Regions from separate parts of the Streptomyces sp. NPDC051921 genome, predicted to be linked through region 3. Evidence: riboswitches for the same ligand, from Rfam matches in the RefSeq annotation. Region 3 holds a riboswitch; each other region holds the start of a gene.
What was found. A riboswitch is a leader RNA that binds a small molecule or an ion and turns the genes downstream of it on or off. The one in region 3 is predicted to bind cobalamin.

Region 1: another riboswitch for cobalamin. It lies ahead of AB0M16_RS06905 (ABC transporter substrate-binding protein); the one in region 3 lies ahead of metE (5-methyltetrahydropteroyltriglutamate--homocysteine S-methyltransferase).
Region 2: another riboswitch for cobalamin. It lies ahead of AB0M16_RS05425 (acyl-CoA thioesterase); the one in region 3 lies ahead of metE (5-methyltetrahydropteroyltriglutamate--homocysteine S-methyltransferase).

Annotation. Positions count from the first base shown of each region.
Region 1 covers NZ_JBFAXU010000004.1:44,914-55,018, forward strand. The annotation lists gene AB0M16_RS06865 (immune inhibitor A domain-containing protein) at 1-1,756, shown strand, start outside; gene AB0M16_RS06870 (hypothetical protein) at 1,901-2,203, shown strand; gene AB0M16_RS06875 (isochorismatase family protein) at 2,272-2,874, opposite strand; gene AB0M16_RS06880 (nicotinate phosphoribosyltransferase) at 3,019-4,347, opposite strand; gene clpS (ATP-dependent Clp protease adapter ClpS) at 4,460-4,765, shown strand; gene AB0M16_RS06890 (DUF2017 domain-containing protein) at 4,765-5,349, shown strand; gene AB0M16_RS06895 (amino acid permease) at 5,697-7,133, shown strand; gene AB0M16_RS06900 (M67 family metallopeptidase) at 7,210-7,635, shown strand; cobalamin riboswitch at 7,637-7,778, shown strand; gene AB0M16_RS06905 (ABC transporter substrate-binding protein) at 7,821-8,789, shown strand; gene AB0M16_RS06910 (iron ABC transporter permease) at 8,786-9,805, shown strand; gene AB0M16_RS06915 (ABC transporter ATP-binding protein) at 9,802-10,105, shown strand, end outside.
Region 2 covers NZ_JBFAXU010000003.1:155,961-166,065, forward strand. The annotation lists gene AB0M16_RS05415 (amidase) at 1-1,513, opposite strand, end outside; gene AB0M16_RS05420 (TetR/AcrR family transcriptional regulator) at 1,688-2,410, shown strand; partial or broken gene AB0M16_RS05425 (acyl-CoA thioesterase) at 2,731-3,069, opposite strand; cobalamin riboswitch at 3,199-3,418, opposite strand; gene AB0M16_RS05430 (SpoIIE family protein phosphatase) at 3,453-5,618, opposite strand; gene AB0M16_RS05435 (SpoIIE family protein phosphatase) at 6,062-7,864, opposite strand; gene AB0M16_RS05440 (hypothetical protein) at 8,107-9,315, opposite strand; gene AB0M16_RS05445 (IclR family transcriptional regulator C-terminal domain-containing protein) at 9,588-10,105, opposite strand, start outside.
Region 3 covers NZ_JBFAXU010000019.1:46,075-56,179, reverse strand. The annotation lists gene tdh (L-threonine 3-dehydrogenase) at 1-36, opposite strand, end outside; gene AB0M16_RS24310 (NAD(P)/FAD-dependent oxidoreductase) at 206-1,765, opposite strand; gene AB0M16_RS24305 (serine/threonine-protein kinase) at 1,899-4,046, opposite strand; gene AB0M16_RS24300 (oxygenase MpaB family protein) at 4,022-4,948, opposite strand; gene AB0M16_RS24295 (hypothetical protein) at 4,988-5,443, opposite strand; gene AB0M16_RS24290 (hypothetical protein) at 5,480-6,754, opposite strand; gene AB0M16_RS24285 (DUF4239 domain-containing protein) at 6,903-7,703, opposite strand; cobalamin riboswitch at 7,999-8,150, shown strand; gene metE (5-methyltetrahydropteroyltriglutamate--homocysteine S-methyltransferase) at 8,346-10,105, shown strand, end outside.

The sequences.
Region 1 (10,105 bases), on a different contig from region 3:
CGAGGCCCGTTACGGTTCCAACTACTGCGGCCAGACCAACTGCGCCAACGTGTGGGACACCGTGCGCGACGGCCTCGTGGCATGGAACGCCGACCAGAAGGCCAAGGGCAAGACGGACGCCGAGATTAAGGCGACGCTGGCGCAGTACGACCAGTGGGACCGCTACGACTTCGACGCCGACGGCAACTTCAACGAGCCCGACGGTTACATCGACCACTTCCAGATCGTCCACGCGGGCGAGGACGAGTCGGCCGGTGGCGGCGCCGAGGGCACCAACGCCCTGTGGGCCCACCGCTGGTACGCCTACGGCACCGACGCGGGCAAGACCGGCCCGGCGAACAACAAGGCCGGCGGCACGCAGATCGGCACCTCGGGCATCTGGGTCGGCGACTACACGATGCAGCCGGAGAACGGCGGCCTCGGCGTCTTCGCCCACGAGTACGGCCACGACCTCGGTCTGCCGGACCACTACGACACCTCCGGCGGCGAGAACTCGACCGGCTTCTGGACCCTCATGTCCTCCGGCTCGTGGCTCGGCACCGGCAAGGACTCCATCGGCGACCTCCCCGGCGACATGAACGCCTGGGACAAGCTGCAGCTCGGCTGGCTGAACTACGCCAAGGTCAACGACTGGCAGCGCGCCACCAAGACCACCCACAAGCTGGGCGTCTCGGAGTACAACACCAAGAACCCGCAGGCGCTCGTCGTCGAGCTGCCGAAGAAGAAGGTCACCACCGACGTCGTGGCTCCCGCCGAGGGTGCCACGCAGTGGTGGAGCGACATGGGTGACGACCTCAAGAACACCCTGACCCGCTCCGTCGACCTGACCGGCAAGTCGGCCGCCTCCCTGGAGCTCCAGGGCTGGTACGACATCGAGCAGGACTACGACTACCTGTACGCCGAGGTCTCCACCGACGGCGGCGCCAACTGGACCGCCCTCGACGGCACCGCCGACGGCAAGCCGCTGCAGAAGGACGCGTCCGGCGCCCCGGCCCTGACCGGTGCCTCGAACACGTACCAGAAGCTCGTCTACGGCCTGGACGCCTACGCGGGCAAGAAGTTCGACCTGCGCTTCCGGTACCAGACGGACGGCGGCGCGGGCGGCAAGGGCTTCACGGCCGACGCCATCACGCTGACCGCCGACGGTGCCGCCGTCTTCTCGGACAACGCCGAGAACGGTGACAACGGCTGGGTCGCCAAGGGCTTCTCGCGCATCGGCAAGGGCTTCGCGAAGGAGTACGAGCAGTACTACATCGCGGAGAACCGCCAGTACGTCTCGTACGACCAGACCCTCAAGGTCGGCCCGTACAACTTCGGCTTCACCGGCGACAAGGCCAGCTGGGTCGAGCACTACCCGTACCAGAACGGTCTGCTGATCTGGAAGTGGGACCTGTCCCAGAAGGACAACAACACCTCGCAGCACCCGGGTGTGGGCCGCGTCCTTCCGATCGACGCCCACCCGAGCCCGCTGAAGTGGGGTGACGGCTCGCTGATGCGCGGCCGCATCCAGGCCTACGACTCCCCGTTCAGCATCTCCCGCACGGACGGCTTCCAGCTGCACAAGGCCGGCGTCGGCACCTGGGTCCCGTCCCAGGCCGGCAACCCGACCTTCGACGACCGCAAGGGCGTCTACTGGTTCAAGGAGACCGAGCGCTCCGGTGTCCAGGTAACTGACACCAACACCAAGATCCAGGTCGTCAAGGAGGCCAAGGACGGCTCCACGATCACGGTCCAGGTGGGTCCCTCGACCAAGTAACGACGAGTTTTTCTGAATCGTCGCAGGTCAAAGCATGATCGGCCGTCGCCCCCTAGCGGGCGACGGCCGATCGTGTTTAGGTGCGTCTTACGGCTTCGGCCGTCCGACCTTATTGACAGTCGTTCCACGGGGGAGTGGTTCCGCATGCCCAACGGAGGGTTCTGCAGACTGCCGGGAGGCAGTGTCGTCGTCGCCATAGGACTGCCCAGCCCGGCCGGCGACGGGGCCACCGTCCGCTTCCTGGTGCACGCCGCGAACCGGGCCCGCGCCCTGACCCGGCTGCGGAACCTGGGCCTGCGTGCGGTCTACCTCCGCGGCAACACCGAGCCGCCCACCCCGGACGAGATCACGGCCGTCCTGCACCATCCGGAAGGCCTCCTGTGGCGGAGCACCGCCCAGGAGCTCTGGCACCCCGTGCGCTCCCTGCCGAAGGCCCCGGCCGCCTGAGAGCCGAGCCGGCGCCCCCGGCCCCCGGCCGCCCGAGCGGCGCCCGGTGGCCCGCCCCGGCGCCGCGGCTACGGGGCGACGACCGGCTTTCCGGTCAGCTCCACGCCCGCCTCGCGCAGGTCCTCCAGGGCCCGGTCCGTGGTCTCCTTCGCGACGCCGGCGGTCAGGTCGAGCAGGACGTGGGTGCGGAAGCCCTCCCGGGCCGCGTCCAGGGCGGTCGCGCGCACGCAGTGGTCGGTGGCGATGCCGACCACGTCGACCTCGGTGACCTCGCGGGCGCGCAGCCACTCGGCCAGCGCGCTGCCGTTCTCGTCGCGCCCCTCGAAGCCGCTGTACGCGGCCTCGTAGGCGCCCTTGTCGAAGACGGCGTCGATCGCGCCGGCGGTGACCGCCGGCGCGAAGTTCGGGTGGAAGCCGACGCCCTCGGTGCCGGCCACGCAGTGCCGCGGCCAGTTCGTCACGTAGTCGGGCGCCTCGCCGGCCGGGGCGAAGTGGTCGCCCGGGTCGACGTGGTGGTCGCGGGTGGCGATCACGTGCCGGTAGACGGAGCCCGCCGTCTCGCCGATCAGGTCGGTGATGGCGGCGGCGACGTCCGCGCCGCCGGCCACCGCGAGGCTGCCGCCCTCGCAGAAGTCGTTCTGCACGTCCACAACGATCAATGCGCGGTGCATGACAGGTCCTTAGCGGTCGGATCGGGAGGGCGGATCGGGCGTCGGTTCTCGGACGGATTCGAGCCTAGAGACTTCCCCCTCCCTACGGGAGGGGGCGCTCAGTGCGCGACGCGCACTCCGTCACCTGCTCCGTGCGGCGTGCGCTCACACGTACTCGGTCGGCAGGACCGGCTCGCCCCGCGACAGCTGGGTCGCCGACAGCGGCAGCCCCGCGCGGGCCGCGATGTGCCGGGCCCGGGCCGCCTCCAGGGGCTCGCGGGCCACCACGTCGCCGCCCTTGACGAGCTCGACGAGCAGCTGCCGGTCGACAAGCTCCGACGGGACGGGCCCGGTGCCGACGACCTCGGCCTCGGCGACGCCGGCGGCGTCCGCCCGGCGGGCGGCCCACTTGCGGCCGCCGACGGAGGCCTTGCCGCCGACCGACTTCTTCGCCACCGGCGTCAGCGGGGCCTTCGGGTCGGCCGAGGAGGCCCGGGCGACCAGCTTGTAGACCATGGAGCAGGTCGGGTGGCCGCTGCCGGTCACCAGCTGGGTGCCCACCCCGTACGCGTCCACGGGCGCGGCCGCGAGCGAGGCGATGGCGTACTCGTCGAGGTCGGAGGTGACCACGATCTTGGTGTCCGTGGCGCCCAGCTCGTCGAGCTGTGCCCGCACCCGGTGGGCGACGAGCAGCAGGTCGCCGGAGTCGATGCGGACGGCCCCGAGCCCGGTTCCGGCCACCTCGACGGCGGTACGGACGGCCTCGGCCACGTCGTAGGTGTCGACGAGCAGGGTGGTGCCGCTGCCCAGCGAGTCCACCTGGGCCCGGAAGGCGTCGCGCTCGGTGTCGTGGAGCAGGGTGAAGGCGTGGGCGGAGGTGCCGACGGTCGGGATGCCGTAGCGGAAGCCGGCCGCCAGGTCGGAGGTGGAGTCGAAGCCGCCCACGTAGGCGGCGCGCGAGGAGGCGACGGCGGCCAGCTCGTGGGTGCGCCGCGCACCCATCTCGATCAGCCGGCGTCCGGCGGCGGCCGAGGACATGCGCGAGGCGGCGGCCGCGATGGCGGAGTCGTGGTTGAGGATCGACAGGACGACGGTCTCCAGGAGCACGCACTCGGCGAAGGAGCCCTCGACCCGCAGGATCGGCGAGCCGGGGAAGTACACCTCGCCCTCGGGGTAGCCCCAGATGTCGCCGGAGAAGCGGTAGCGCGCGAGCCATTGCAGGGTCGGTTCGTCGACGATGTTCCGCTCGCGCAGGAAGCCGATCACGCCGGCGTCGAAGCGGAAGTTCTCGACGGCGTCCAGGACCCGTCCGACGCCCGCCACCACGCCGTAGCGCCGCCCCTCGGGCAGTCGGCGGGTGAAGACCTCGAAGACGGACCGGCGGTCCGCGGTGCCGGCCCTGAGGGCCGCCTGGAGCATGGTCAGCTCGTACTGGTCGGTGAAGAGAGCGGTCGACGGCACGTCCACCGGCAGCCCAAGGTCCGCAGCGTTCATGTGAGGATGCTACCGCAGTATTCGTCACTCTGACGAATACTGCGGGAATGTGCGGCGCGGCACGGGTGACCCGTTTGTGCGACCGACGGGTCGGGGTGGCAGCATGGGGTAAGTGAGCGTTGCGCCTATCGAGATCGAACGGACCGAATCGGCCGAGGAGGTCTCCGCCGTCGTCGAACCCGACGTGCCCTGGGTGACCCTCGTCCACAATGACCCGGTCAACCTGATGAGCTATGTCACCTACGTCTTCCAGGCGTACTTCGGCTACTCCAAGGACAAGGCGCACAAGCTGATGCTCGACGTGCACAACAAGGGCCGCGCGGTGGTCTCCAGCGGCACCCGCGAGGAGATGGAACGGGACGTGCAGGCGATGCACGGCTACGGACTGTGGGCGACCCTCTCCCAGGACCGCGGCTGATGGCGGGCCATTTCGAGTCCCTCCCGGGCGGCGGCGCGGCCGTCGCGCTCGACGAGGTCGAGATCTCGATCCTGCGCTCCCTGGCCGTCCAGCTCATGGAGCTGATCGGCCCCGGCGACGAGCCCGTCGAGGGCGAGGACCCGCTGGCGGCACTGTTCGCCGAGGGGCCGAGCGAGCCGCCCGCCGACCCGGCCCTGCGCCGGCTCTTCCCCGACGCGTACGGGGACGACACGGACGAGCTGCGCCGGGCGGCGGCCGACTTCCGCCGCTTCACGGAGAACGACCTGCGGGCCCGCAAGCGCGAGGACGCGCTCGCGGTGGTCCGCAGCCTCGACACGCTCGCCTCGGCCGCGGCCGGCGAGGGCGGCGGGATCCTCAAGCTCACGCCGGACGAGTCGCGCGCGTGGCTCGGCGCGCTCAACGACCTGCGGCTGACCATCGGCACCCGCCTGGACGTCACGGACGACGACGAGAGCGAGCAGCTGTACCGGCTGCCGGACTCCGATCCGCGCAAGCCGATGGTGATGGCGTACCTCTGGCTCGGCGGACTGCAGGAGTCGCTCGTCGAGACGCTGATGCCGTAGTCGCCGCACCCGGCACGGCCGAGCACCCGCGACGGCGGGTGTTCGCTCAGCGGACGCTCAAATCCGGATAACGAATGCGTTATCAAAGAACCCTGCTTTGCTCTGTTGGGTCCGTTTCATCCCTCTTTTTGTGTGGTCCGGGTCACGCGCAGGGGCCTCGATCACGGTTGAGCGCGTGATAAATCTTCACGACCACCCGGGGACGCCACCCCTGTCCCCGGGGGCGCTTCGACCGGCTGACCGCCGGTGGCACTCCATTCCACATCCGGGGGGATCAGGACCTGGTCCGCAGCACAGACGGCCGAGCCGGCCGGTGCGCGGATCAGCATGGAGAAAGGCGCACCACCATGACCTCTGCGCAGGTCGACCAGCAGCACGACGGCAACGAGGCCGCGGACACCGCGGCGGGCGAGGGCTACCACCGGGCACTCGGCGCACGCCAGATCCAGATGATCGCGATCGGCGGTGCCATCGGTACCGGCCTGTTCCTGGGCGCGGGCAAGGGCATCTCCATCGCGGGACCGAGCCTGATCCTCGCGTACGCCGTCGCGGGCCTCGTCATCTTCTTCATCATGCGGGCGCTCGGCGAGCTCCTCATGTACCGCCCCGTGTCGGGCTCCTTCTCGGAGTACGCGCGTGAGTTCATCGGCCCGTTCGCGGGCTTCGTGACCGGCTGGACGTACTGGCTCTTCTGGGTCGTCACCGGCATCACCGAAGTCACCGCCGCGGCCACCTACATGACGTACTGGTGGGACATCCCGCAGTGGCTGTCCGCCCTCGTCTTCACCGTGATCCTCTACGGCGCCAACCTCATCTCCGTGAAGCTCTTCGGTGAGCTGGAGTTCTGGTTCTCGATGGTCAAGGTCACCGCGATCGTCGGCATGATCCTCATCTGCGCGGGCATCCTGACCCTCGGCTTCTCCGACGCCGGCGACACCGCCTCGGTGACCCACCTGTGGAGCCTCGGCGGCTTCTTCGCCGGCAAGGACGGCATCTTCTCGACCCTGATGACCCTTCAGATGGTCATGTTCGCCTTCCTCGCCGTCGAGCTGGTCGGCGTGACCGCGGGCGAGTCGAAGGACCCGAAGACGGTCCTGCCGAAGGCCATCAACACCGTGCCGTGGCGCATCGCCGTCTTCTACGTCGGCGCGCTGATCATGATCCTGTCGGTCGTCCCGTGGACCGCGTTCAAGCCGGGTGTCAGCCCGTTCGTCGCGGCCTTCGAGCGCATGGGCCTCGGCGTCGGCGCCGCCATCGTCAACTTCGTCGTCCTGACGGCGGCCCTGTCCTCCTGCAACTCGGGCATGTACTCGACCGGCCGCATGCTGCGCGACCTCGCGCTCAACGGCCAGGGCCCGAAGGTCTTCACGAAGCTCACGAAGTCCGGCACCCCGCTGGTCGGCACCACCGTCTCGGCCGCGCTGATGACGGTCGGCGTCTGGATCAACTACCAGTGGCCCGGCGAGGCGTTCAACTACGTCGTCTCCTTCGCCACCATCTCCGGCATGTGGGCCTGGATCGTCATCCTGATCTGCCAGATCCGCTACCGGCTCAAGGCCGACCGGGGCGAGCTGCCGCAGTCCTCGTTCAAGGCGCCGGGCGGCATCTGGTTCAGCGTCTTCTCGCTCGCCTTCATCGGCATGGTCGTCGTGACCATGGGCATGGACGCGGACAACCGGGTCGCCCTGTACGGCGCGCCGGTCTGGGGCCTGCTCCTGGCCGTCGCCTACCTGGTGCTCAAGGCCCGCAACCCCGAGGGCGCCGCCTTCGCCAAGCGCTCCTGACCGGCACCGTCTCGGCATCCGGGCCGTCTCGTACCACTCCTCGGTACGGGGCGGCCCGTCTGCTTATCCTGTCGGCATGCTGACCATCACCCGAGCCCTGTTCGACCAGATCGTGGAACACTCCCGTGCGGACCACCCCGACGAGGCCTGCGGCGTGGTCGCGGGTCCGGTCGGCAGCGGCCGCCCCGAGCGCTTCATCCCCATGCTGAACGCCGCGCGCTCGCCCACCTTCTACGAGTTCGACTCCGGCGACCTGCTGAAGCTCTACCGCGACATGGACGACCGGGACGAGGAGCCGGTGATCGTCTACCACTCGCACACGGCGACCGAGGCCTACCCGTCCCGTACGGACATCTCCTACGCCAACGAGCCGAACGCCCACTACGTCCTCGTCTCCACCGCCGACACCGACGGCGCGGGCCCCTTCCAGTTCCGCTCGTACACGATCGTCGAGGGCGTCGTGACGGAGGAAGAGGTCAAGGTCGTCGAGGCGTACGAGTGACCGCTCCGATGATCATGCGAGACTGAGCGCGACCAACGGGCGGCAGGAGCCAGGAAGCCGGTGCGAATCCGGCACGGTCCCGCCACTGTGACCATCCCTCCCGGGATGGAAGCCAGGAACTGACCTGCCGCCTTCCCACCACCGATCGGGGACGCGGAGATCCCCGTCAGGAGGCCCGTTCCGTCATGTCCTGGCGCCGTACGTCACTGCTGCCCGCCGCCGCGCTCATGTCCCTCCTCGCCGCCTGCTCGGCCCCCGCCGCCAAGCCCTCGGCACGGCCCGCGCCCGGCTTCCCGTACACCGTCGCCAACTGCGGCGTGAGCACCACCTACCAGGCCCCGCCCCAGCGCGCGGTGACCATGAACCAGCACGTCACCGAGGTCATGCTCGCCCTCGGCCTGGAGAAGTCCCTGGTCGGCACCGCCTACCTGGACGACGCCGTCCTCCCCTCCTACAAGAAGGCCTACGACGCCGTCCCCGTGCTCGCGAAGGAGTACCCCTCCAAGGAGGCCCTGCTCGCCGCGAACCCCGACTTCGTCTACGGGGGGTACGCCTCCGCCTTCGACGCCACGGCCGGCCGGAGCCGCGCCGACCTGGAGCGCGCCGGGATCGCCACCCGCCTCAACACCGAGTACTGCCCCAGCGGCAGGAGCTCCTTCGCCGACCTCTACCGCGAGGTCGACGAGGTCGGCCGCACCTTCGGTGCCGCCGACCGGGCCGCGACCTGGGCCGCCACCGCGAAGAACACCGTCGCCGCCGCCGAACGGCGCCTCAAGGGCGTCGCCCCCGTCTCCGTCTTCGTCTACGACAGCGGCGACAAGACGGCCTTCACCGCCGGCGGCAAGGGCATCGGCAACGAGATCATCACCCGCGCCGGCGGCCGCAACGTCTTCGCCGACCTCGACAAGGCCTTCGGCGACGCCACCTGGGAACAGGTCGTCGCCCGCAAGCCCGAGGTCGTCGTCATCTACGACTACGGCTCCACCACCGTCGAGCAGAAGAAGCGGCGCCTCCTCGACGACCCCGCCCTGCGCGAGGTCCCCGCGATCAAGAACCGCCGCTTCGCCGTGATGCCGCTCTCCGACACCGTCCTCGGCGTCCGGGCCCCCGCCGCCGTCGACAAGCTCGCCACCCAGCTGCACCCCGCGCGATGAGCCCGGCGAAGCGGTACCCGGCCGTCGTCGCCGGACTGCTCGTGACGCTCGCGGCGGCCGTCGTCGCCTCGCTCGCGCTCGGCTCCGTCCGCGTCCCGCCCGGCCAGGTGCTCGACGCCCTGACCGGGCGGGCCGGGCCCTCCCCGTACCGGACGATCGTGCTCGACGTCCGGCTGCCCCGGGTCCTGCTCGGCGCCGTCGTCGGCGCCGGGCTCGCCGTCGTCGGCGCCGTCCTCCAGGCCCTCGTGCGCAACCGGCTCGCCGACCCCTTCCTGCTCGGGATCTCCTCCGGGGCCTCCGCCGGCGCCGTGTGCGTCCTCGTCCTCGGCGCCGCCGGCGGCGTCACCACCACCGTCGCCCTGCCCGCGGGGGCCTTCGCCGGCGCCCTGCTCTCGCTCGTCCTCGTCTACGCCCTCGCCCGGCGCGGCGGCACCCTCACCGGCGCCCGGCTCGTGCTCGCCGGCGTGGCCGTCTCCTACATCCTGTCCGCGCTCACCACCCTGCTCCTGGTCGTCGCCGGCCGGCCCGAACAGTTCCAGGAGGCGCTGTTCTGGTCCCTCGGCGGCCTCGGCAGCGCCCGCTGGGACGGCCTCGTGCTGCCCGCCGCCGTCCTCGCGCTCGGCACCGGCCTCCTGCTCACCCTCGCCCGGCCGCTCGACCTGCTGCTCGTCGGCGAGGAGGGCGCCACCGTCCTCGGCCTCGACACCGCCCGCTTCCGCGCCCTCGTCTTCGTCCTCGCCTCCCTCGTCACCGCCGTCATGGTCGCGGCCAGCGGCGCCGTCGGCTTCGTCGGCCTGATGGTCCCGCACGCCGCCCGCATGGCCGTCGGCGCACCGCACCGCCGGCTGCTGCCGGTGGCCGCCCTCGGCGGCGCGGTCGCCCTCGTCCTCGCCGACCTCGCCGCCCGCACCGTCGCCGCGCCCCAGGACATCCCCGTCGGCGTCCTCACCGCGCTCACCGGCGGCCCCTTCTTCCTCTGGCTGATGCGCCGCCGCGCCGAAGGGGTGACCGCATGACCGGACTGCGCGTCCAGGGGATGGCGTACGGCGACCGGCTCCACCCCGCCGACCTCGTCGTCCGCCCCGGCGAGACCGTCGGCCTCGTCGGCCCCAACGGCAGCGGCAAGACCACCCTGCTGCGCTGCCTCTACGGCACCCTCGCGCCCACCTCGGGCCGCGCCCTGCTCGACGGCGCCGACCTGCACGCGATGGGCCCCCGGGCGCGGGCCCGCCGGGTGGCGACCGTGCCGCAGGAGAGCGCCGCCGAGTTCGAGCTGACCGTCCGCGAGCTGGTCGCCCTCGGGCGCTCCCCGCACA
Region 2 (10,105 bases), on a different contig from region 3:
TGCGCCAGCCGAGGTCCGCCGACTCCACGTTGACGTCCATGTCCGCGGGGCCCACGTCGGCCACCGCGGGGAAGACCACCGCGTCCAGGCCCAGTCCGTCCATCCACAGCTCCAGGTCGACGCGGCGCGTCTCCTCCAGCCCGCGCAGCCCCTGCTCGAGGTGCGGCATGTCGGTGAGGGAGGCGTACGGGCGCTCGCGCACGAAGCGGGGGTAGTCGCCGATCGTGTCGTCGAAGCCGGCGTACCGGTCGGGCAGTTCGCCCTCCTGCTTGGGCCAGATACGGTCACCGTCGACGTCGGCCAGGGTGGAGAGAGCCGGATCGCCGTTGGCGCGCAGGAAGTCGTCCCAGGCCCAGGCGGACAGGTCCTCGATCTCGAAGGTGAGGTACTCGAGGCTGACCAGTCCGCGGGTGAGCAGCGAGGGCGCTCCGGGGCGGTCGGACTCGTAGTGGGAGACCACGGGGAAGTCGACCTCGACCACCTCGGCTCCGGCGGCCTCCAGGTCGCGGCGGGCGGCCTCCCACAGGGCGATCACCGAGGGGCGCGTGTCGATGCGCTGCCCGGTCTGGCCGCCGATGCCTCCCTCGGGGTTCGTTCCGGCGTCGGGGTCGGCGTTGATGTACATCCGGGGCACGCCGACGCGCTTGCCGGCGAGCGCCGCGGATGCCGCCACGGCGTCGGCGGGCGCGAGGGCCGGGTAGGAGGCGGGGCGCACCTGCGACGGTGCGGGCAGGGTCACCCACGGCTGTGCGCGCCACAGGTCCCCGCGCGTGTCCGGGTCGTCGGCGACGATGACGTCGAGCAGTTCGAACAGGTCGGCCATGGTGCGGGTGTGCGGGACCACGACGTCCATGGTCGGCACGAGCGGCCAGTTGCCGCGGACCGAGATCACGCCTCGGCTGGGGGTGTAGGCGCACAGGGCGTTGTTCGAGGCGGGGGCGCGGCCCGAGGACCAGGTCTCCTCGCCGAGGCCGAACGCGCCGAAGGACGCCGCCGTCGCCGTGCCGGAGCCGTTGGAGGAGCCGGAGCCGTAGGCGCTGGTGAGCCAGTCGGCGCTGTACGGGCTCTCCGCGCGGCCGTACACGCCGCGCTGCATGCCGCCGTTCGCCATCGGCGGCATGTTGGTCAGGCCGATCAGGACCGCGCCGCCCGCGCGCAGCCGCTCGATGGCGAAGGCGTCGCGCTGGGCGACGAGGTGCTCGAACGCCGGGGAGCCGGACGCGGCCGTGAGCCCCTGGGCGAGGTAGCTGTCCTTCGCGGTGTACGGGATGCCGTCCAGCGGTCCGAGGGTCTCGCCGCGGGCGCGACGGGCGTCGGAGGCCTCCGCCTCCGCGCGGGCCTGCGGGTTCATCACGACCATCGCGTTCAGAGCGGTGGGCGTACCGGGCCGGTCGTACGCGTCGATCCGCGCGAGGTAGGCGTCGAGCAGCTCGACCGCGGTCGTCTCGCCCTTCTCCAGCGCTGCGCGCAGGTCGGCGATACAGGTCTCCACGACATCGAATCCGCGCGTCATGTGGGTGTCTCCTGGGTGGTGGGTGGGGCAGGCGGGCCACTGGCCGTCGGGGCGGCCGCTACCAGCGGGCCGTCACACACCCCATCGTTCTAACTAGATTTTCAGTCTAGAGTAAGAGTCTAGGTTTCCGGAATCTAGACTGGGACCTGGATTTCCGGAACCGAAGGTGAGCTCATGCCGACGTCAGAGACCGGGCCCGCGCTGCCCGACCGCCTCCCCCCGTCGAAGGGCGTGACCGGGTCGGCGGGCGTCGGGACCGGCGCCGCCTCGCGGCCTGCGGCGCGGGTCCCGACGGACAGGAGACGTCAGCCCAGCGGGGACGAGGCGCGGGGGCGGGCCATGCAGGCCGCCATCAGCGTCATCGCCGAGAAGGGCACGGCGGCCCTGCGGATGTCGGACATCGCCGCGCGGGCCGGCATGAGCACCGGGCACATCCTCTACCACTTCGGCAAGAAGGACAGGCTCCTGCTCGAAGTCCTCGCCTGGAGCCAAGCCGACCTCTGGTCCCGGTTCCAGCAGGCCGTCGACGAGGCCGCGTCCCCCGTCGAGAAGCTGGACCTGTTCGTCCGCTTCTACCTGCCCCAGCACCAGGGCGACGAACGCTACGCGCTGTGGACGCAGGTCCTGGCCCAGCGCCACGACGAGGCAGGCCGACAGATCCTCACGGAGCTGCTGGACGGCTGGGACGAGCGCCTGGAGGCCATCCTTCGTGAGGGACGGGAACTGGGGCACTTCGCCGACGTGGACCTCTCCGAGTTCACCATTCGGGCCATCGCCCTGCTCAGCGGGCTCTCCGAGGACGTGATGTTCGGACGGCCCCGCTGGCAGCGGGCCTCCGCACACGCGTTCGCCCTGTCGGCCCTCGAACGCGAACTGCGTCCTGCCGGTCGGGACTGACGACGGCCGGAGCCGTTGATCCCGGCACGCGTGGGGCGGACGACGGACCTCCGATGTCGCGCCGGGCTCCCCGAGGCGTGCGCGTACCGGCGGTGCCCACGGAGGCGCGACCGGCCGGGCCCACCTTCACGGTGCGCCCGCCGCGCCCGGCCGGATCCCCGTCCAGGCTGCCGCCACCGAGCTCGCTCGCAGACGTGCTCACCGGCTCGCTCGCCGGGGCGCGCCCGACGGGCAGCGGTCCCTGGGGGGCCGCCCGCACCGTCACCGCACGTTCGTGCCCCCCCGCCGTGGAGTCAGGACCGACCGGGCCGTACGACGTCGAGCGCGGGAACGGGGCGCGGGGTGCCGTCGGCGTCGATCGCGACGAAGGTGAGGAACGCGGTCGCGACCTCGGTGGCCGGTCCGGAGTTGTTCCACCGCTCCGCGGTGACCCGGACCCCGACCGTCATGGAGGTCCGCCCGGCCCTTTCGAGCCCGGCCTCGACGCTGAGCAGGTCTCCGGCCCGCACGGGAGCCAGGAAGCTCATCCGGTCGACCGACACGGTGACGGCCGGACCGTCCGCGTGGCGTCCGGCGGCGGCCGCGGCGGCGTCGTCGATGAGCTTCATCATCACGCCGCCGTGGATGGTCCCGTACAGGTTGGTGTCGTGGTCGCTCATGATGTGGGCCAGGACGACCCGGGAGTCGTCCGGCGTCTTCGTCGTACGGGCTGGGCTGGTGACGGTGGGATCGGCCACGTCAACTCTCCTTCGCGAGTCGCGGCAGGGCGGTTCCGCACGGCGGGGATCGCCGTCGTACGGGCAGCGGGCAGGTCTTCGGACTCGCGGGCACGCCACTCCTGACGGAGGACACCTACTGGCCGTCGCTTCCCAGCCCCGTCCGGGGCCAGTGCGTATGACGGCGGTCGTTCCCGCTCACCGCTGCGGGGCAGTCCCGGATTCCCACCGGGTTCCCTCTTGCGACGCTCCCGCCTGGAGGACGGGGCGAACCAGCTGCCCGGCCAGCCTACGGCAGCGGCCGCGTACGGGGCCGGGCCCGTGGATCAGGCAGGGGGAAGGGCCTGCTCGGCCCAGATGACCTTGCCCTCCCGGGTGTGCCGGGTGCCCCAGCGCTCGGCCAGCTGGGCGACCAGCAGCAGGCCCCGGCCGCCCTCGTCGGAGGTGAGGGCGCGGCGCAGGTGCGGTGCGGTGCTGCTGGCGTCGAATACCTCGCAGGTCAGCGTGGCCTGGAGGATCAGCCGCAGGTGGACGGGTGGCTTGCCGTAGCGGATCGCGTTCGTCACGAGTTCGCTCACCACGAGTTCCGTGGTGAAGGACAGCTCGTCGAGACCCCAGGCGCCGAGCCGCTCGGAGGCGAAGGCGCGGGCCCCGGCGACGGCCGCCGGGTCGGACGGCAGGTCGACTGTGGCGACGTGCCCCGGGTCGAGCGCCCGCGTGCGGGCGACCAGGAGGGCGACGTCGTCCGCCGGCCGGTCGGGCAGCAACCTGGACAACAACCGGTCGCAGACCGTTTCGGGGTCCTCCGGGCTCTGGGCGAGGACGTCGCTCAGCACCGCGCGAGCCGTGTCCACGTCGTGCGTCCGGCTCTCGATCAGGCCGTCGGTGAACAGGGCGAGGAGGCTGCCCTCGGGGAGCTCGAACTGGGCCGTCTCGAACGGCAGCCCGCCCAGACCGAGGGGTGGGCCGATCGGCACGTCCGGGAACCGGACCGAGGGCGGGACGGAGCCCCCGGCGCCCGATGCCGCGGCGGTGCGCACCGCCGGCAGCACGTGTCCGGCGCTGGCGAGCGCGCACACGCGGGGGACCGGGTCGTAGACCGCGTAGAGGCAGGTGGCGCTGATCTCTCCGTCGTCCCGTCCCTCCTCGCGCTGGAGCCGGATCACCACGTCGTCGAGGTGGGTGAGCAGTTCGTCGGGCATCAGGTCGATGTCGGCGAAGGCGCGGACGGCCGTGCGCAGACGGCCCATGGTGGCCGCCGCGTGCAGGCCGCGGCCGACGACGTCGCCCACGACGAGGGCGACGCGGGCCCCGGACAGCGGGATCACGTCGTACCAGTCGCCGCCGACGCCCGCGCGGGAGCCGCTGGGCAGGTAGCGGGAGGCGGTCAGCACCGCCGACTGGTCCGCCGCGTGCCGGGGCAGCAGGCTGCGCTGGAGGGTGAGCGCGGTCAGCCGCTCGTGCGTGTACTGGCGGGCGTTGTCGATCGACACCGCGGCCCTGGCAGCGATCTCCTGGGCCAGGAGGAGGTCGTCGTCGTCGAACGGCGCCGCGGTCCGGTCGCGGAAGAACTGGACGAGGCCCAAGGTGTTCCCGCGGGCCTGGAGGGGGACCAGCAGGACCGAGTGGGAACCGGTGGCGTCGTCGGGGCCGTCGGGGTCCGCGGCCGGAACCCACGGTGCGGGGGCGGGGGAGTTCGCTGCCTGGTGCAGCAGGGGCTGTCCCGTGCTCAGGGCCCGAGCCGGCTCCGAGTCCGCAGGGAAGGCGTGCGTCCGGTCTGCTGGGGCGGGAAGGGGCCGGTCGTCGGCGGCTCGCTGGGCCACGCGGCGCAGTGACGGTTCGGCGGCGGGCAGGTGCGGTGCGCCGTCCTCGTGGAGCGCGGAGACGAGGAGGTCGACGGTGACGAGGTCGGCGAAGTCCTTGGTGCCGACCTGGGCCAGTTCCAGGGCGGTACGGGCGATGTCGAGGGTGCTCCCGATGCGCCGGCTCGCCTCGTCGGTCATCGCGAGCCGCCGTTGCAGCCGGCGTTCACGCTCCTCCTCGTAGGCGGCGACGACCTGTTCCGAGCCTCGGTCCACGTACGCGAACGCCGTCACCACCAGGCGCATCGTGGCGCGGTTGATCAGCCGCCAGTCGTCGGTGAGCCGTGCGGCCTGGGCCTGGATCTCCTCCAGGAGGGTGATGTGGCCGAGCCGGTAGGCCCGGAGGAGCTCACTGAGGGGCACTCCGCGCCGGGCGAACTCGCGGGCTATCTCCGGGGCCCGCGGGGGGAGCGTGACCTCGGTCGCGGGGAGTCCCTGTTCGATCATGTCCAGGAAGGCGGTCACGTGGTCGGCCGTCTCCTGCGCCGTGAGGGCGTCGAGATCCGCGTGCTCCCGCAGTCCGGCGAGCTCGCCGCGCATGCGGCGCAGCAGGAGGTCGGCCGACTGGTGGGCCCGCGGTCGGAGCTCTTGAGCCAGGCGACGCAGGAACGCGTCGACGTCCGTCTCCATACCGGAAACGTATCGTCCGCTCGATCCGTCCGCCCGTCGGTCGGCCCGTCGGTCGGTCGGTCCGTCGGTCGGTCGGTCCGTCGGTCGGTCGGTCGGTCAGTCGGTCGGGCGGTCGGGCGGTCGGGCGGTCCGTCGGACGGAGGGATCTTGACGGGGTCGCACCGGCGATCCGTCGTGACCCAGAACGATCCGGCGTGACCCAGAACACGAAACGAATCGAAGTCGATTCATTCGGTGGGCTGCCGTGCCTCCGCCCTCGGACCACGCCCCCCACGCCTCGGTAAGCCCGCGCCCGCGCTCCGCTCCGCCGTCACCGCGCAGGGCTGTCCGACACGCCCCGGCGGACGCACTGAGCCGGACCCGGCGAGCGGTCCCGTCCCCTCGACCGGGGGGACCCGCGCCGCTCCCGGCCCGACGACGGCCGCATGGGGCACACGGGACGGTCAGGAGGGCATGTTCTGTTCCGCCCAGACCACCTTGCCGGTCGCGGTGCGGCAGGAGCCCCAGCGCCGGCAGAGCATGTTGACGAGCTGGAGTCCGCGGCCGCCCTCGTCGCTGAGGTCCGCGTGCTGGATCTGAGGCAGGTCGGGGCCGGTGTCCGAGACCTCCACGAGGAGGCGGTCCCCACGCAGCAGACGCAGCGCGCCGGGCCCGTTGCCGTAGCGGAGGGCGTTGCCGACGAGTTCGGAGACGACGAGCTCGCACACGTCGGCCAGCTCCTCCAGGTCCCACGCGACGAGCTGTTCCCTGACCAGGTGCCGGGCCGCGGACGCGGCGCGGCCGTCCTGCGGCAGCGGCCACACGCACAGGTCGTCCCGGAAGCCCTCCGCGCTCGTCGCGGTGAGCAGCACGGCCTCGTCGAAGCGGGCCTCGCCCGCGGGGGCGTACTCCACCAGGCCGCCGCCGTGGAGGGCGTCCGGCGGCAGGTCCCTCGCCACCGAGCGCAGCAGCTCCAGCTGCTCGCTCAGGTCCGCCTGCCGGGACTTGATGAGGCCGTCGGTGTACATGACCAGGCTGCCGCCGTCCGGCACCGTCAGGCGCACCGGGTCGTACGGGATGACCCCCGCCCCCAGCGGCGCGCCGATCGGAACGTCGACGAACTCGGCGGAGCCCCGCCCGTCGAGGAGGAGCGGGGGCAGGTGCCCGGCGAGGGCCATGGTGCAGGTCGAGTCCGCGGGGTCGTGGACGGCGCACAGGAAGGTGGCGACCTGCTCGTCCTCCAGGTCGCGGGTGGCGAGGTCGAGGCGGGCCAGCACGCGTTCCGGAGCCATGTCCAGCGTCATCAGGGTGCGGGCGACCGCCCGGAGGCGGCCCATGGTGGCGGCCGCCGGCAGCCCGTGCCCCATCACGTCACCCACCATGAGGGCCGTCCGGCCCCCGGGCAGGGCCATCACGTCGTACCAGTCCCCGCCGGCCCCGTGGTGGGCCGCCGAGGGGGCGTACTCGGCGTGCACGCGCAGTCCGGGCGTGACCGGGGTCGCGCGCGGCAGCAGGGTGCGCTGCAACGAGACGACGTGCTCGCGCTCCCGCCCGTACAACCGGGCGTTGTCGAGGAACACGGCGGCCTGGGAGGCCAGCTGCTCCGCCAGCGCCTGATCCGTACGGGAGAACGGCGGCGAGCCCGGACCGCGGACGAAGTCGACGGTGCCGATCAGCAGCCCGCGGGCGATGAGCGGCACCGCCAGATAGCTGTGGACGCCGGCGGCCCTCATCTTCGTCGCGGCGCTCGCGGTCGGCGCCACCCTCAGGAAGTCGTCGTCCCCCATCCGGCTCACCAGCACCGGCCTGCCCTGCCGCAGACAGTAGCGGTGCAGCAGCGTCTCGTGATGCTCCTCGTCGCGGACGAAGGTCTCGCCCACCGGAGTCGGCTCCAGGGTGGCCAGCTCCTCGACGGCGGACAGCGCGGTCGCCCGCATCGTGGGAAGACCCGTGCCCGTCCACCGCGCACCCTCGTCGCCCCGTAGGACGCTCTCCAGGATGTCCACGGCGGCGCCGTCGGCGAAACCGGGCACGGTGAACTGGGCGAGCTCCTGGGCGGTGCGCTCCAGGTCCAGCGTGGTGCCGATGCGTGAGGCGGCGGAATTCAGCCAGGCGAGGCGGCCGCGCGTCGTCAGCCGGTCGAGGGGATCCCCACCGCCGACGCCCTTGCCGCGCCGCCCGCGGGCCCCGGCCCAGCGGTGCGCCGCGCCGCTCCTCGTGGAGGAGACGCGCCTGGTCAGACGCCGTCGCCCGTTGCCGCCGCGCACTCGTTCGGCCTCCAAACAGGAACTCGACGCCTCATGATGCACAGCATGCACTGGAATAAGCCCCTGCGCACCGGTCATGCGGAATCGGTTGTGCCGCCGGCCGGTCCCGTACCCCCGCGAAGTGGCGTCGCTGCCGCGCGGAGTACGGGGGTGGGGGCGTGCGATCGAGGGCACCGGGTCCCGTACGGTGCGGGACCCGGTGCCCTCCCTCGCCCCGCGCCGCCGGAGGGGGCGGCGGGCGGTCAGGTGCCGTCGGCGGCGCCCGTGGGCCTCGTGTGACGGAGCAGTGCCGCAGCCGCCAGCGCGACCACCGCCGCGCAGCTCAGGACGGCCAGCGCCTGCGCCCAGGCGAACCGCGCGCCGAGGCTGCTGTGCAGCACGTCGACCGTGCGGGCGCCGGCGACGACATGGAGGCCGATGAGCCCGATCGTGCCCGCCGCCGTCGCGGCCCAGACGATCGCGCTGTCCCGTGCCGCCAGCCACATGCCGCACAGCAGGCAGAAGGCGGTGACCACGATCGACAGGACGGCGGTGTTGCCGCCCGCGCGCAGGCCCTCCACGTCCGTCGGCAGATGGATCAGGCCGCACACGAACAGCGCCGCCGCCGCCGGCCAGCGCAGCACCGAACGCACGGCGGGTGACGGAGCGTGACTGCCCGGACCCGCGGCGAGCGCGTGGTCCAGCGGCGACCTCGACGACTTCACCGGCCCCCGGCGCCGCTTCTTCGAAGCCCCTGCCGTGGAGGCGGGCGGCCGCGCGGGCCCTCCCGTCTCGGTCGTGGACGGCGCGGAGTTCGTGGCGCCGCCGCCCGCGCCCCGCCAACTGCTGCCGTCGGCACCGATGATGCCCACCAGCGCCACGACGTCCTCGATCGGACGGCCGACGGCCGCCGCGCGCAGCGTGGTCTCCGCCTGACGGAGGTCGTACCCCGACTCGTTGAGCAGGACCACCAGTTGCCGCACCTCGTCGAGCGGACGGGACACGGCGGCGGCACGCAGGGCCACGTCGGCGGGGCTGGACAGCTCACCCGACTCCGTGAGCCGGGCGACCAGCGCCGCGACCTCCGTCACCGGCCGTTCGGTCGCCGCCGTCCAGAGCAGGGTGCGGATCGCCTCGTCGCCGTGCTCGCCCTGCTCGTCCTGCTCGTCCTGCTCGTCCTGCCGGGCCTGCTCGTCCTGCTGGAGCTGCTCGCCGTGCTCGCCCCTCTCGTCCTGCTCGCCCTTCTCGGCCTGCTCCGCGATGGCGGGGCCGGGGGGCGAGCCGAACTGCTCGGGTGCCTGCGCGGCCGGCGCTATGGACTCCAGGACCGGGACGGGGACGGGGACGGGAGGGGCGGTGCGGGATCGGAAAGGGTGGGAGTGGGCGTGGGGGTGCGAGTCGGGCCCTGGAGCGGTGTCCCGGGCCCCCGTGTCGTCGTCCGCCGGTTTGCTGTCGAAGGGGTCGGGGGTCATGAGTGGTGCTCCATCCGTGGACACCTGGTGCGGCGTCCACCGTGCCTTGATCGTGACGCGCCGATGAGCGCGTTCGTGAACACCACTAGGAGGCAGCGGTACGGGCTGCGCCATCCGGGACCGGGCTCGCTGGGCCGTCGGAGCGAAAAATCGCCGCAACGGCCACCGTGCGGGACCGCGACCGGCCCCCATGACGGGGCCACGCCGTGGCGCCGCCGCTTCCCCGCCCAGGTCACGGACCGGACCGGGCGGGGTGGGCGGGCAAGGGACGGCTACCACGGCCCCGTCGGGAACGCGGGGATCCCCGCTGCCGGCACCGGGGTGAGGATGCCGGAGGCGACGACCAGGCCGCCCGGGCGGCTGCCGGAGGCGAGGGACGCGGCCGGGCGGCCGGCCCGGGTCGCCGGGGACGGCGCCGGGGCGGGCCGGTCCGCGGCCGGGGGCGTCCCGTCCACCGTCGGCGCCGGGCCCGCATCGGCGGGGAGTTCGGCGAGGAGGGTGAGCAGGAGCAGTCCCGAGCGGTTGGACAGGATGTCGGCGGCCCGGACCAACCGGGGGAAGTGCTGGGCGGGCAACGACAGGGCCACGCACGCGGGTTGGGCGTCCAGGGTGAGCGGCACCGCCGCGCAGACCTCCCGGTCCGAATACTCCAGCAGGTCGAACTGGCTGGCCTGCGGCCCGTGCCCGTCGAGCACGCGGAACAACGTGGCAGGGTTGGTGATGGTCCGCTGCGTGAGCCGGACCGGTCGGTGCCGGGCCAGGTGGTCCATCCGTTCGGCGAAGCCGAGTT
Region 3 (10,105 bases):
TCCCGGCTCCGCCTTCTGCTTGACCAGCGCCTTCAATGTCACGGCTCCCGACGTACGTGTCCTGTGATGATCCGGGTCCGGGCGCGGCGAAGCACCCAAGATCCCTGGAAGAAAATCTCCCGCACGTCGGGCCCGTGGTCCATCGAGGTTTTCTTAAGCGGGCGCGCAGATCAGCTTCACGCCCCTGGCGGGGGCGCCGCCGGCGTCAACCTGCGGTGCCCTCGAGTACCGACATGGCCGCATTGTGGCCGGGTACGCCGCTCACGCCGCCGCCACGCACGGCGCCGGCGCCGCACAGCAGCACGTTGGCGTGTGCCGTCTCGACGCCCCACCGGCTCCCCGGCCCTTCCGCGAAGGGGAAGGAGAGGTCGCGGTGGAAGATGTGCCCGCCGGGGAGCCGCAGCTCGCGTTCGAGGTCGAGGGGCGTCTTCGCCTCGATGCAGGGCCGCCCGTCGGCGTCACGGGCCAGGCAGTCGGCGATCGGCTCGTCGAGGCGTGCGTCGAGCTGGTCGAGGGTGGCCTTCAGGAGCGCGTCGCGGGCGCCGTCGGGGTCGGCGGCGAAGAGCCGGGCGGGGGCGTGCAGACCGAAGAGGGTGAGGGTCTGGTAGCCGCGGGCGGCGGCCTCGGGGCCGAGGATGCTCGGGTCGGTGAGGGTGTGGCAGTAGATCTCGGCGGGCGGGGCGGCGGGCAGCCGGCCGGCCGCGGCCTCGGCGTACGACGTGGCCAACTCCCCGTATCCCTCGGCGATGTGGAAGGTGCCGGAGAAGGCCTCGCGCGGGTCGACGGCGCGGTCCCGGAGCCGTGGCAGCCGGGTGAGCACCATGTTGACCTTCAGCTGTGCGCCCTCCGCCGGCGGCAGGGCGGGCTCGCCGAGCAGGGCGGCGAGCGCCTGCGGGGAGGCGTTCACCAGGACGCGCTCCGCCCCGACGACGCCCTCCCCGTCGGCGGTGCGGTAGGCGACCTCGGCGCGGTGGCCGTCGGTCTCGATCCGGGTGGCCTCGTGGCCGGTGAGGATCGTGGCGCCGGCGTCCCGGGCCGCGGCGGCGAGGGCGTCGGTGAGGGCGCCCATGCCGCCCACGGGGACGTCCCAGTCGCCGGTGCCGCCGCCGATGACGTGGTAGAGGAAGCAGCGGTTCTGGAGCAGCGAGGGGTCGTGGGCGTCGGCGAAGGTGCCGATGAGGGCGTCGGTGAGGACGACCCCGCGGACCAGGTCGCTGGCGAAGTGCTTCTCGACCGCGACCCCGATGGGCTGCTCGAAGAGCATGTCCCAGGTCTCGTCGTCGTCGACCCGGGCGCGCAGCGCGTCCCGGCTCGGCAGCGGCGCGGTGAGGGTGGGGAAGATCCGGCGCGCGGCCCGGGCCGTACGCCCGTAGAAGGCCTCCCAGGCCTCGTGCTCGCGGTCGGAGCCGGTGAGCGCGGCGAAGGAGGCCCGGGTGCGGTCGCGGTCGCCGCCGACGAGCAGGCCGGAGTCGCCGTACGGGGTGTAGGAGGAGACGGACCGTTTCCGCACGGCGAAGCGCAGTCCGAGGTCACGGACGATCTTCTCGGGGAGGAGCGAGACGAGGTACGAGTAGCGGGAGAGCCGGACGTCGACCCCGGCGAAGGGCCGCGTGGAGACGGCGGCCCCGCCGGTGTGGTCGAGCCGTTCGAGGACGAGGACCCGGCGTCCCGCGCGGGCGAGGTAGGCGGCGGCGACGAGGCCGTTGTGTCCGCCGCCGACGATGACGGCGTCGTACGAGCTCTGGGGTGCGGTCGGTGCGGTCATGTCTCTTGCTAACACCTCGCGGGCGCTCCCACCAGGTGCCGTGCGCACGGGTGTTGTGCGCGGCGACGGCCTCGCGCCTGGTCCCCGCACCGCGGGCCCCGTCGCCCCGGCCCCCGCGTCCCCGGGCCGCGGCTCACGCCTCCGTGGCGAGGCGTTCCCGGCAGTGGGTCTCGTCCTGACGGGCGGCGCGGGTGTCGGGGTGGTCGAAACCGAGGAGTCGGGTGCGGACCTCGGTGACCTGGCGGTACTCGGCCAGGGCCTCCGACCAGCGGCCCAGCCAGCCGAGGGCGATGGCGGTCTCACGGCGGCTGGCCAGGGTGTCGGCGTGGTCGGCGCCCAGGACGCGCGTGCGGGCGGCGCAGACGGCGCGCGCCTCCGTGAGCGCCTCGTCCCAGCGCCCGAGCCGGCCCAGGTTCACACCGAGGCCGTGGCGGGCCCGCAGCGTCTCCTGGTCCTCGGGGCCGGCGTTCCGGGTGCGGGCCGCGACGAGTTCGCGGTAGAGGACGGCGGCCTCCTCGGCGCGCCCGAGCCGGCCCAGACAGATCCCGGCCTCGTAGCGGGCGGCGAGGGTGTCGGGGTGGTCCGGGCCGAGGACGGCCCGGCGCGCCTCGGCGACCTCCCGGTACTGGTCGAGCGCGGCCGGCCAGCGGCCGAGCCTGCCCAGCGCGTGGCCGACCTCGTGGCGGGTGGCCAGGGTGTCGGGGTGGTCGCCACCGAGCAGCCGGGCGCGGGCGTCGGCCACCTCGCGCGCCGTGGCGTAGGCCTCCGGGACCCGGCCGATCCGGACGAGGGTGAAGGCCAGGTTGTGGCGGCAGCGCAAGGTGTCCGGATGCTCGGCGCCCATGGTGCGTTCACGGGCGGCGAGCACCGTCTCGTACACCGCGTGCGCCTCTGCGTGCCGGCCGAGGCCGCCCAGGACGTAGGCGGTCTCCTGACGGGCGGCGAGCGTGTCCGGGTGGTCGGCGCCCAGGGCCCTGGCCCGCCCCTCGGCCACGGCGTCGAAGTGGCGCAGCGCTTCGGCGGGCCTGCCCAGGCGGGCCAGGGCGAAGGCGAGTTCGTAGCCGCTGGCGAGCGTGTCGGCGTGGTCGGCGCCGAGGACGTGCGTACGGTCCCGGACGACGGTGCCGAGCAGCGCGGCGGCCTCTTCCCAGCGGCCGAGCCGGCCGAGGCCGAGTCCGGCCCGGTGCCGCCCGGCGAGCACGGCGGCGAGCTCGGCGGCCGTCGTCGGGGCCTGCGCGGAGGTGGCCGGGCGGGCGGCGCCGGTCCATTCGCCGGTCAGGGCGGTGGCCGGGTCGTAGACGTCGGTGGCCCGTCCGGCGGGAGTGGTCGTGGCGGGGCGGCCGGTGCCCATGGCGCGGGCCCATGCGGGCAGCGCGGGCGCCACCGGCGGTACCGGTGGCGGAACGGTCCAGGCTCCGCTCACGCCGACGCGGCCGGTGGTGAGGCGGTCGCGGAGTTCGGCCGCGTCGGAGGGCCTGCCCTCGGGGGTCTTGGCGAGCAGGTCGAGGACGATGAGGTCGAGGTAGTCGGGGAGTTCGGCGCGGTGGCTGCGCAGCGGCGCGGGCTGGGTGTCGCGGTGCCCGATGAGGATGGCCCAGGTGTCGTCCAGGTCGAAGGGCGGGACACCGGTGGCCAGCTCGTAGAGGACGCAGCCCAGCGAGTACAGGTCGCTGCGGTGGTCGACCTCGCCGCCGCCGATCTGCTCCGGGCTCATGTAGTGCGGGGTGCCCATGGCGATGCCGGTGCCGGTGAGCCGGGAGGTGAAGCCGATGTCGGCGCCGAGGCGCGCTATCCCGAAGTCGCAGATCTTCACCGTGCCCTCGCCGAGCCGCACGATGTTCGCGGGCTTCAGGTCGCGGTGCACGACGCCCTGGCGGTGGGTGTAGGCGAGGGCGTCGGCGACCTGCTCGGCGATGTCGACGACCTGGGTGACGGGGAGCGGCTGCTTGCGGTTGTCGGCGAGGAGCTGGCTGAGATTGCGGCCGTCCAGCAGTTCCATGACGAGGAAGAGCACGCCGTCGGACTCGCCGAAGTCGTGCACGACGGTGATGCCGCGGTGCTGGAGCGCGGCGGCGACGCGCGCCTCGCGGCGGAAGCGCTCGCGCAGCACGGCGAGGTTGTCCGGGTTGCGCTGCTGGCCGAGCGGCCGGAGGCACTTCACGGCGACGCGCCGGCCGAGCGACTCGTCCGTCGCCCGCCACACCTCGCCCATGCCGCCCCGGCCGATCACCTCCTGCAGCCGGTACCGGCCCTGGATCAGCCTGGTGTCCGTGTCCGCCATCGCGTGCTGTCGCCCCCGTTTGCCCCGTTGTCGTGCCGCTCCCTCCCCGGCCCGTCCAGTATGGCGGCCGCGGTCCGCAGACTGTACGGCACGGGTCGGGTATGTGGGCCGAGCCGCTCCATCGCGCGCAGGATGTGCCCCGGGGGCAGCCGCCAGCGGAGCCGGTCGGGCACGCACCGGAGGAGGTTGGCCAGGGCCGTGAGCCGGTACGTGACGCGCTCGGGCGGCGGCGCGGGCCGGCCGTACAGCTCGTGGGCGTACGGGGGCAGGGTGTCGTACGCGAGGGCGGACACGCGCCGCCAGATCACCTCGCGCGCGGGGCGCAGCGCCGGTGCGACCGGTGGTCTGCGCAGGAAGGCGTCCACGGTGAGCGCGTCGGCACCGCCGGTCAGCTTCGGGCGGATCTCCTCGAAGTAACGGGCGAGCGCGGCGGTGCTGCCGGGCACCTCGTCGGGGTCGAGGCCCACGAGCCGGGCGGAGACGCGCTGTTCGTCGACGTACCGGTCGGCCTGGGCGTCCGTCAGCGGGATGCCGGAGCGGCGGACCACGTGGAGGTACGAGTCGATCTCGGCGCAGTGCACCCACAGCAGCAGTTCGGGGGCGTCGACGCCGAGCAGCCGGTGGATCTTGCGCACCCTGGCGCCGGCGGCCTCGGCCGCCTCGGAGGTGCCGTAGCTGAGCGTGCCGACGAAGCTCGCCGTCCGCATGAGCCGTCCCCAGGGGTCCCGGCGGAAGTCGCTGTTGATCATGACTCCGCGGACGGCGACGGGATGCAGCGCCTGGAGGTACAGGGCGCGCACCCCGCCGATCCACATGACGGGGTCGCCGTGGAGCTGCCAGGTCACGGACCCGGGACCGAAGAGTCCCGGGTCGGCGTCGTGCTTCGTCGCGTCCGACCGCATGGCTTCAGGCTAGGGCCGGGGCCCGTACGGGTCGACGGGTCAGCGCCAGACCGTCTGCGCGGAGTCGAGCTGGACCCAGGTGATCGGGTTGCCGGTGTTGGCGCCGAAGACGCTGACCGAGCCCGCCGTGTTGATCTCCAGGCGGCAGGCGTTGATGCCCTGGCTGTTGTTGCGGGGCACGGCCGCGCGCACGTAGCCGGTCGGCAGCGCGAAGCCGTCGGGCAGGCGGCCTATCTTGGCGTCGCCGGTGAGGTTGCAGGTGACCAGGCCGCGGGCCTGGAGGAACGTGGTGCCGGCGATGGTGACGAGCCGGACCTCGGGGATCGCGGTCGCGTTCGGGGTGATGCCGGGCTCCAGGACGAGCGGGGTCCAGGCTCCGGCGTCGACCGTGCCGGGGTCGGCGGCCGCCGGGGTCGCGGCGGCGAGGCCGCCGACGGTGAGGGCGGCGGGCAGGGCGAGGGCCGCGCCGAGGACGCTGCGGCGGTTCTGCGACATGGTGGTGGGCTCCTTGGTGCCGGGAAGGTGTGGGGGTCAGCGCCAGACGGCGCTGACGTTGTCGAGCTGCGCCCAGGCGATGGGGTTGGTCGTGCGTCCGCCGTAGAGCCGCACCGCGCGGTCGGTGCCGACCTCGACGCGGGCGACGGCGGGGCCGCCGAGGGCGTTGTCGCGCGGCACGGTGGCGCGGGCGACGACGCTCGGGGTGAGCGAGTCGGGCAGGGTGCCGAGGACGGTGTCGGCAGTGAAGGGGCCCTTGACCCCGCCGGAGAGCTGGAGGGTCGTGGTGCCGGCGAGGCTGATCAGGCGTCCCTGCGGGGCGTTCTGATCAGCGGTCACCCCGGCTGCCAGGGTGATCGGCTGCCAGTCCGTGAGGACCTTCACGCCGTCGGTCTCGGGGGCCGCCGAGAGGGACAGGATCGTGCAGGTGCGCGGGCCGGGGTCCTCGCAGGCGAACCCGAAGTGCAGGTGCGGGACACCGTCGCGGACGGAGACGGCCATCCCCTCCGCCTCGCGCCACGTCAGGCCGGGGCCGGCCGTGATGTGCTGGTGGTCGAGCAGGGCGCCGGTGGCCCAGTCGATGGCGGCGATGTGCGTGTTGCCGGGCAGCGGGGCGGCGTCGAGGCTCTGGCCCTTCAGGGTGTACAGCACGCCGCCGTGGGACGCGTATCCCTGGAAGTCGACGCCGTCCGCGGGGACGGCCGGGGTGAGCCGCTGCTTGGCCTGCCAGACCCCGGCCGCCGCCTGGGCCAGGTCGTACCGCTCGAAGGTCATCACGCCGTTGAGGTTGAAGCGGACCACGAGCTCGTCGGCGCTGCGGTCGATCGTCGGGGTGATGCCGCGGCACGCCGGGTCGGGCCGGTACGGCGGCGTGTGGGCCGAGGAGCCGTAGTCGACGGTCGTCCCGGTCTGGAACGGGAAGCTGGTCACGGCCGTGCCGTAGCCCTCGTTCTTGCTGTTCGGCGAGGACGCGGTCTCGGTCCAGAGCCAGACCGTCCCGTCACGGTTCTCCACGCCCAGGCTGACGCCGTGTCCGAACCCGCGCAGGTACATGTGGCCGGTGATCGCGCCGGACGGGTTGAGCCGGGTCAGGCACAGGTCGCCCTTGGTCTTGCGGGTCGGGTAGTCGACGGCGGCCGGCTCGTCGGGCAGCTTGACGTCGCCCTGCATGATCTGCAGCACGAAGATGTCGCCGGACGCCGGATCGATGCCGAAGCCCTGCATGACCGTGCTGTTCTGCAGCGGACGCCGGTGGAGCAGTTTGCCCACCGGGCCCGCGATGTCTATCTGTCCTGCGATGGTGACGCTCAACGGCACGGCTCCTCTGACGCATGTGTTTCCGTCATGATCGAACCGCGTCAGTCTGCCACTCCTCCCCCTCCGTCCGGAGGAACCGCGCCGCCGGCCGGCGGCGAGCCCGGGCAGTTCGCCGGTTCTGCCCGGACCGGGACGACGGGCGCTAGCCGGCCTCTTCGGTCCAGTACCGGGCGAGGGCCCCCTCCCGGTACGGTGCCGGGCTCACGCTGAGGTCGCCGGCGAAGGGGCGGTCGAGGACGAAGACGAGCAGCAGGCTGAAGCCGATGAGCGCGGCGACGCAGGAGACGAAGAGGAGCTGGATCCGCATCCTGCGCATGCCGTAGAGGAAGGTGAGCGGGATCAGGACGACCGCGCCGCCGAAGGCCAGGACCTGCAGCAGCGGGGGGAGTTCCTGCTCGGCCATGGTGAGGCGGGCCCGGCGCTGGCCGGCGACGTCGTTGAGTCGGGCGACGGCCTCCTCGTAGAAGACCTCCTCGCGCGCGGTCTTCGGCTCGTACGCCTGGAGCGCGTCGAACACGGCCTGGAGCTTGACGGCGGTGGTCCCGTAGCTCGGTTCTCCCGCACGCATCCGGGGCCACTGGTCCTCCACGACCGCGTGGACGTATCCGCTGAGCGCGGCGTCGACCTGGCCGCGCACCGGGGGCGGGAAGGCTGCGGCGTCGCGCGCGATGAGGGCGACGTCGGTGGCCTCGGTCGCGACGATGGTCTGTGTGCTGTCCAGCTGCGTCCAGAGGGTGACGATCACGAAGGCGAGGATGATCCCGTAGATCGCGCCGAACATGCCCAACGTCACCCCGACCATGTCGTTGTGCTCCCCCTCGGCGAGCGAAGGGTACTTGCGGCGGGCGAGCACGCTCCCGGCGACCGCCAGCGCGACGGTCCCGCCGACGGTGAGGAGGGCCAGGGTGAAGGTGCTGAAGTGGTTGAGCAGCCAGAGCGACATGTGCCGGAATACTAGGGATCGATCACCGCCGGGCGCGTGCCCGGACGTGCCGGGAAAGGCTTGATCACCCGCGCGTGTCTGCCCGGGAACACGTGGTTGCCTCCTCCTTCGGACACGGGAGCAGTGGCTCACCCGTACGGGACGGCAAGTGGGCCGACCGGGCCGCCGGTTCGCCCCGCCGGTCCCGCTTCCGACGTGGACCGTCGCGTTCGGCCCGAGGCCGCCCGGCCCCGGCGGGCCGCGTGTAGGGTGGCGGTGCAGCTGGTTCGCCCCGCCATCCAGGCGGGCGCGTCGCAAGAGGGAACCCGGTGGGAATCCGGGACTGCCCCGCAGCGGTGAGCGGGAACGACCGCCGTCACACAGCACTGGGCCGATGCACACGGCCTGGGAAGCGACGGCCAGTAGGTGTCCTCCGTCAGGAGGGCGTGCCCGCGAGTCCGAAGACCTGCCCGTTGCCCGCACGCGGACGATTCCGCGCGCGGATCTCCCGGCGACCTCGTGGGCGGGTCGGAGTGGAACGAGACGTACGACGGCGCGGGCGCCGGCGCCGCGCGGCGCGTGCTCGTCCCCGTCCCGTCCGTCACCCCTTCGCGCCCCCGTCCCGCCGGGATCTCAGGGATGCAGATCGCGAAGGAGATCTCCGTGAGCACGAAGTCCACGACCGCGGCCGCTCAGGCCACCGTGTACGGCTATCCCCGCCAGGGACCCGGGCGGGAACTGAAGAAGGCCGTCGAGGGGTACTGGAAGGGGCGGGTCGACGCCGCGGCCCTCCGGTCCGTCGCCGCCGAGCTGCGCGCCGCGAACTGGCGGCAGCTGTCCGAGGCCGGTGTCGGCGAAGTCCCCACCGGAGACTTCTCGTTGTACGACCACGTCCTCGACACCACCGTGATGGTGGGCGCGGTGCCCGAGCGGCACCGGGAGGCCGTCGCCGCGGATCCGCTCGCCGGGTACTTCGCCATGGCGCGCGGCACGCAGGACGTGGCCCCGCTGGAGATGACGAAGTGGTTCGACACCAACTACCACTATCTCGTCCCGGAGTTGGGGCCGGACACGGTGTTCTCGGCCGACTCCGCCAAGCAGGTCGCCGAACTGCGCGAGGCACTCGCGCTCGGCCTGACGGCCCGGCCCGTCCTGGTCGGGCCCGTCACCTACCTGCTGCTGGCCAAGCCGGCGCCCGGCGTGGCCGCCGGCTTCGACCCGCTCACGCTGCTCGACCGGCTCCTTCCGGTGTACGCGCAGGTCCTCGCCGATCTGCGGGCGGCCGGCGCGCAGTGGGTGCAGCTGGACGAGCCCGCCCTCGTGCAGGACCGGACGCCGGCCGAGCTGAACGCCGCCGCGCGCGCCTACCGTGACCTCGGTGCGCTCGCCGACCGGCCGAAGATCCTCGTCGCCTCCTACTTCGACCGGCTCGGGGAGGCCCTGCCCGTGCTCGCCAAGGCGCCCGTCGAGGGGCTGGCGCTGGACTTCACCGGACCGGCCGCCACCCACCTCGGCGCGCTCGCCGCCGTGGGCGGACTGCCCGGGAAGCGCCTGGTCGCGGGCGTCGTCGACGGCCGCAACGTCTGGGTCGGCGACCTGGAGAAGTCCCTCGCCGTCCTCGGCACGCTGCTCGGCCTCGCCGACCGCGTGGACGTCTCCGCCTCCTGCTCCCTGCTGCACGTGCCGCTCGACGCGTCCGCCGAGAAGGACGTCGACCCGCAGATCCTGCGCTGGCTCTCCTTCGCCCGGCAGAAGACCGCGGAGGTCGTGACCCTGGCGAAGGGCCTGTCGGCCGGCGCCGGCGCCGTCGCCGGCGAGCTGTCGGCGAACCGCGCGGCGCTCGCCTCCCGCGCGCACTCCCCCGTCACCCGGAACCCGGCCGTGCGCGCCCGCGCCGCGGCCGTCACCGCCGCCGACGCGCGCCGCTCGCAGGCGTACCCCGAACGGGCCGCGGCCCAGCGCGACCGACTGCGCCTGCCGCTGCTGCCGACCACCACGATCGGCTCCTTCCCGCAGACCGCCGAACTGCGCGGCGCCCGCGCGGACCTCCGGGCCGGCCGGATCGACGCCGACGGCTACGCGGAACGCATCCGGGCCGAGATCCAGGAGGTGATCGCCTACCAGGAGAAGACCGGCCTCGACGTCCTCGTGCACGGGGAGCCGGAACGCGACGACATGGTGCAGTACTTCGCCGAGCGGCTCGACGGCTACCTGGCCACCCGGCACGGCTGGGTCCAGTCGTACGGCACCCGCTACGTCCGCCCGCCGATCCTGGCCGGCGACATCTCCCGCCCCGCGCCGATGACCGTCCGCTGGACGGCGTACGCCCAGTCCCTCACGGACCGGCCGGTCAAGGGCATGCTCACCGGCCCGGTCACCATGCTCGCCTGGTCCTTCGTCCGTGACGACCAGCCGCTCGCCGA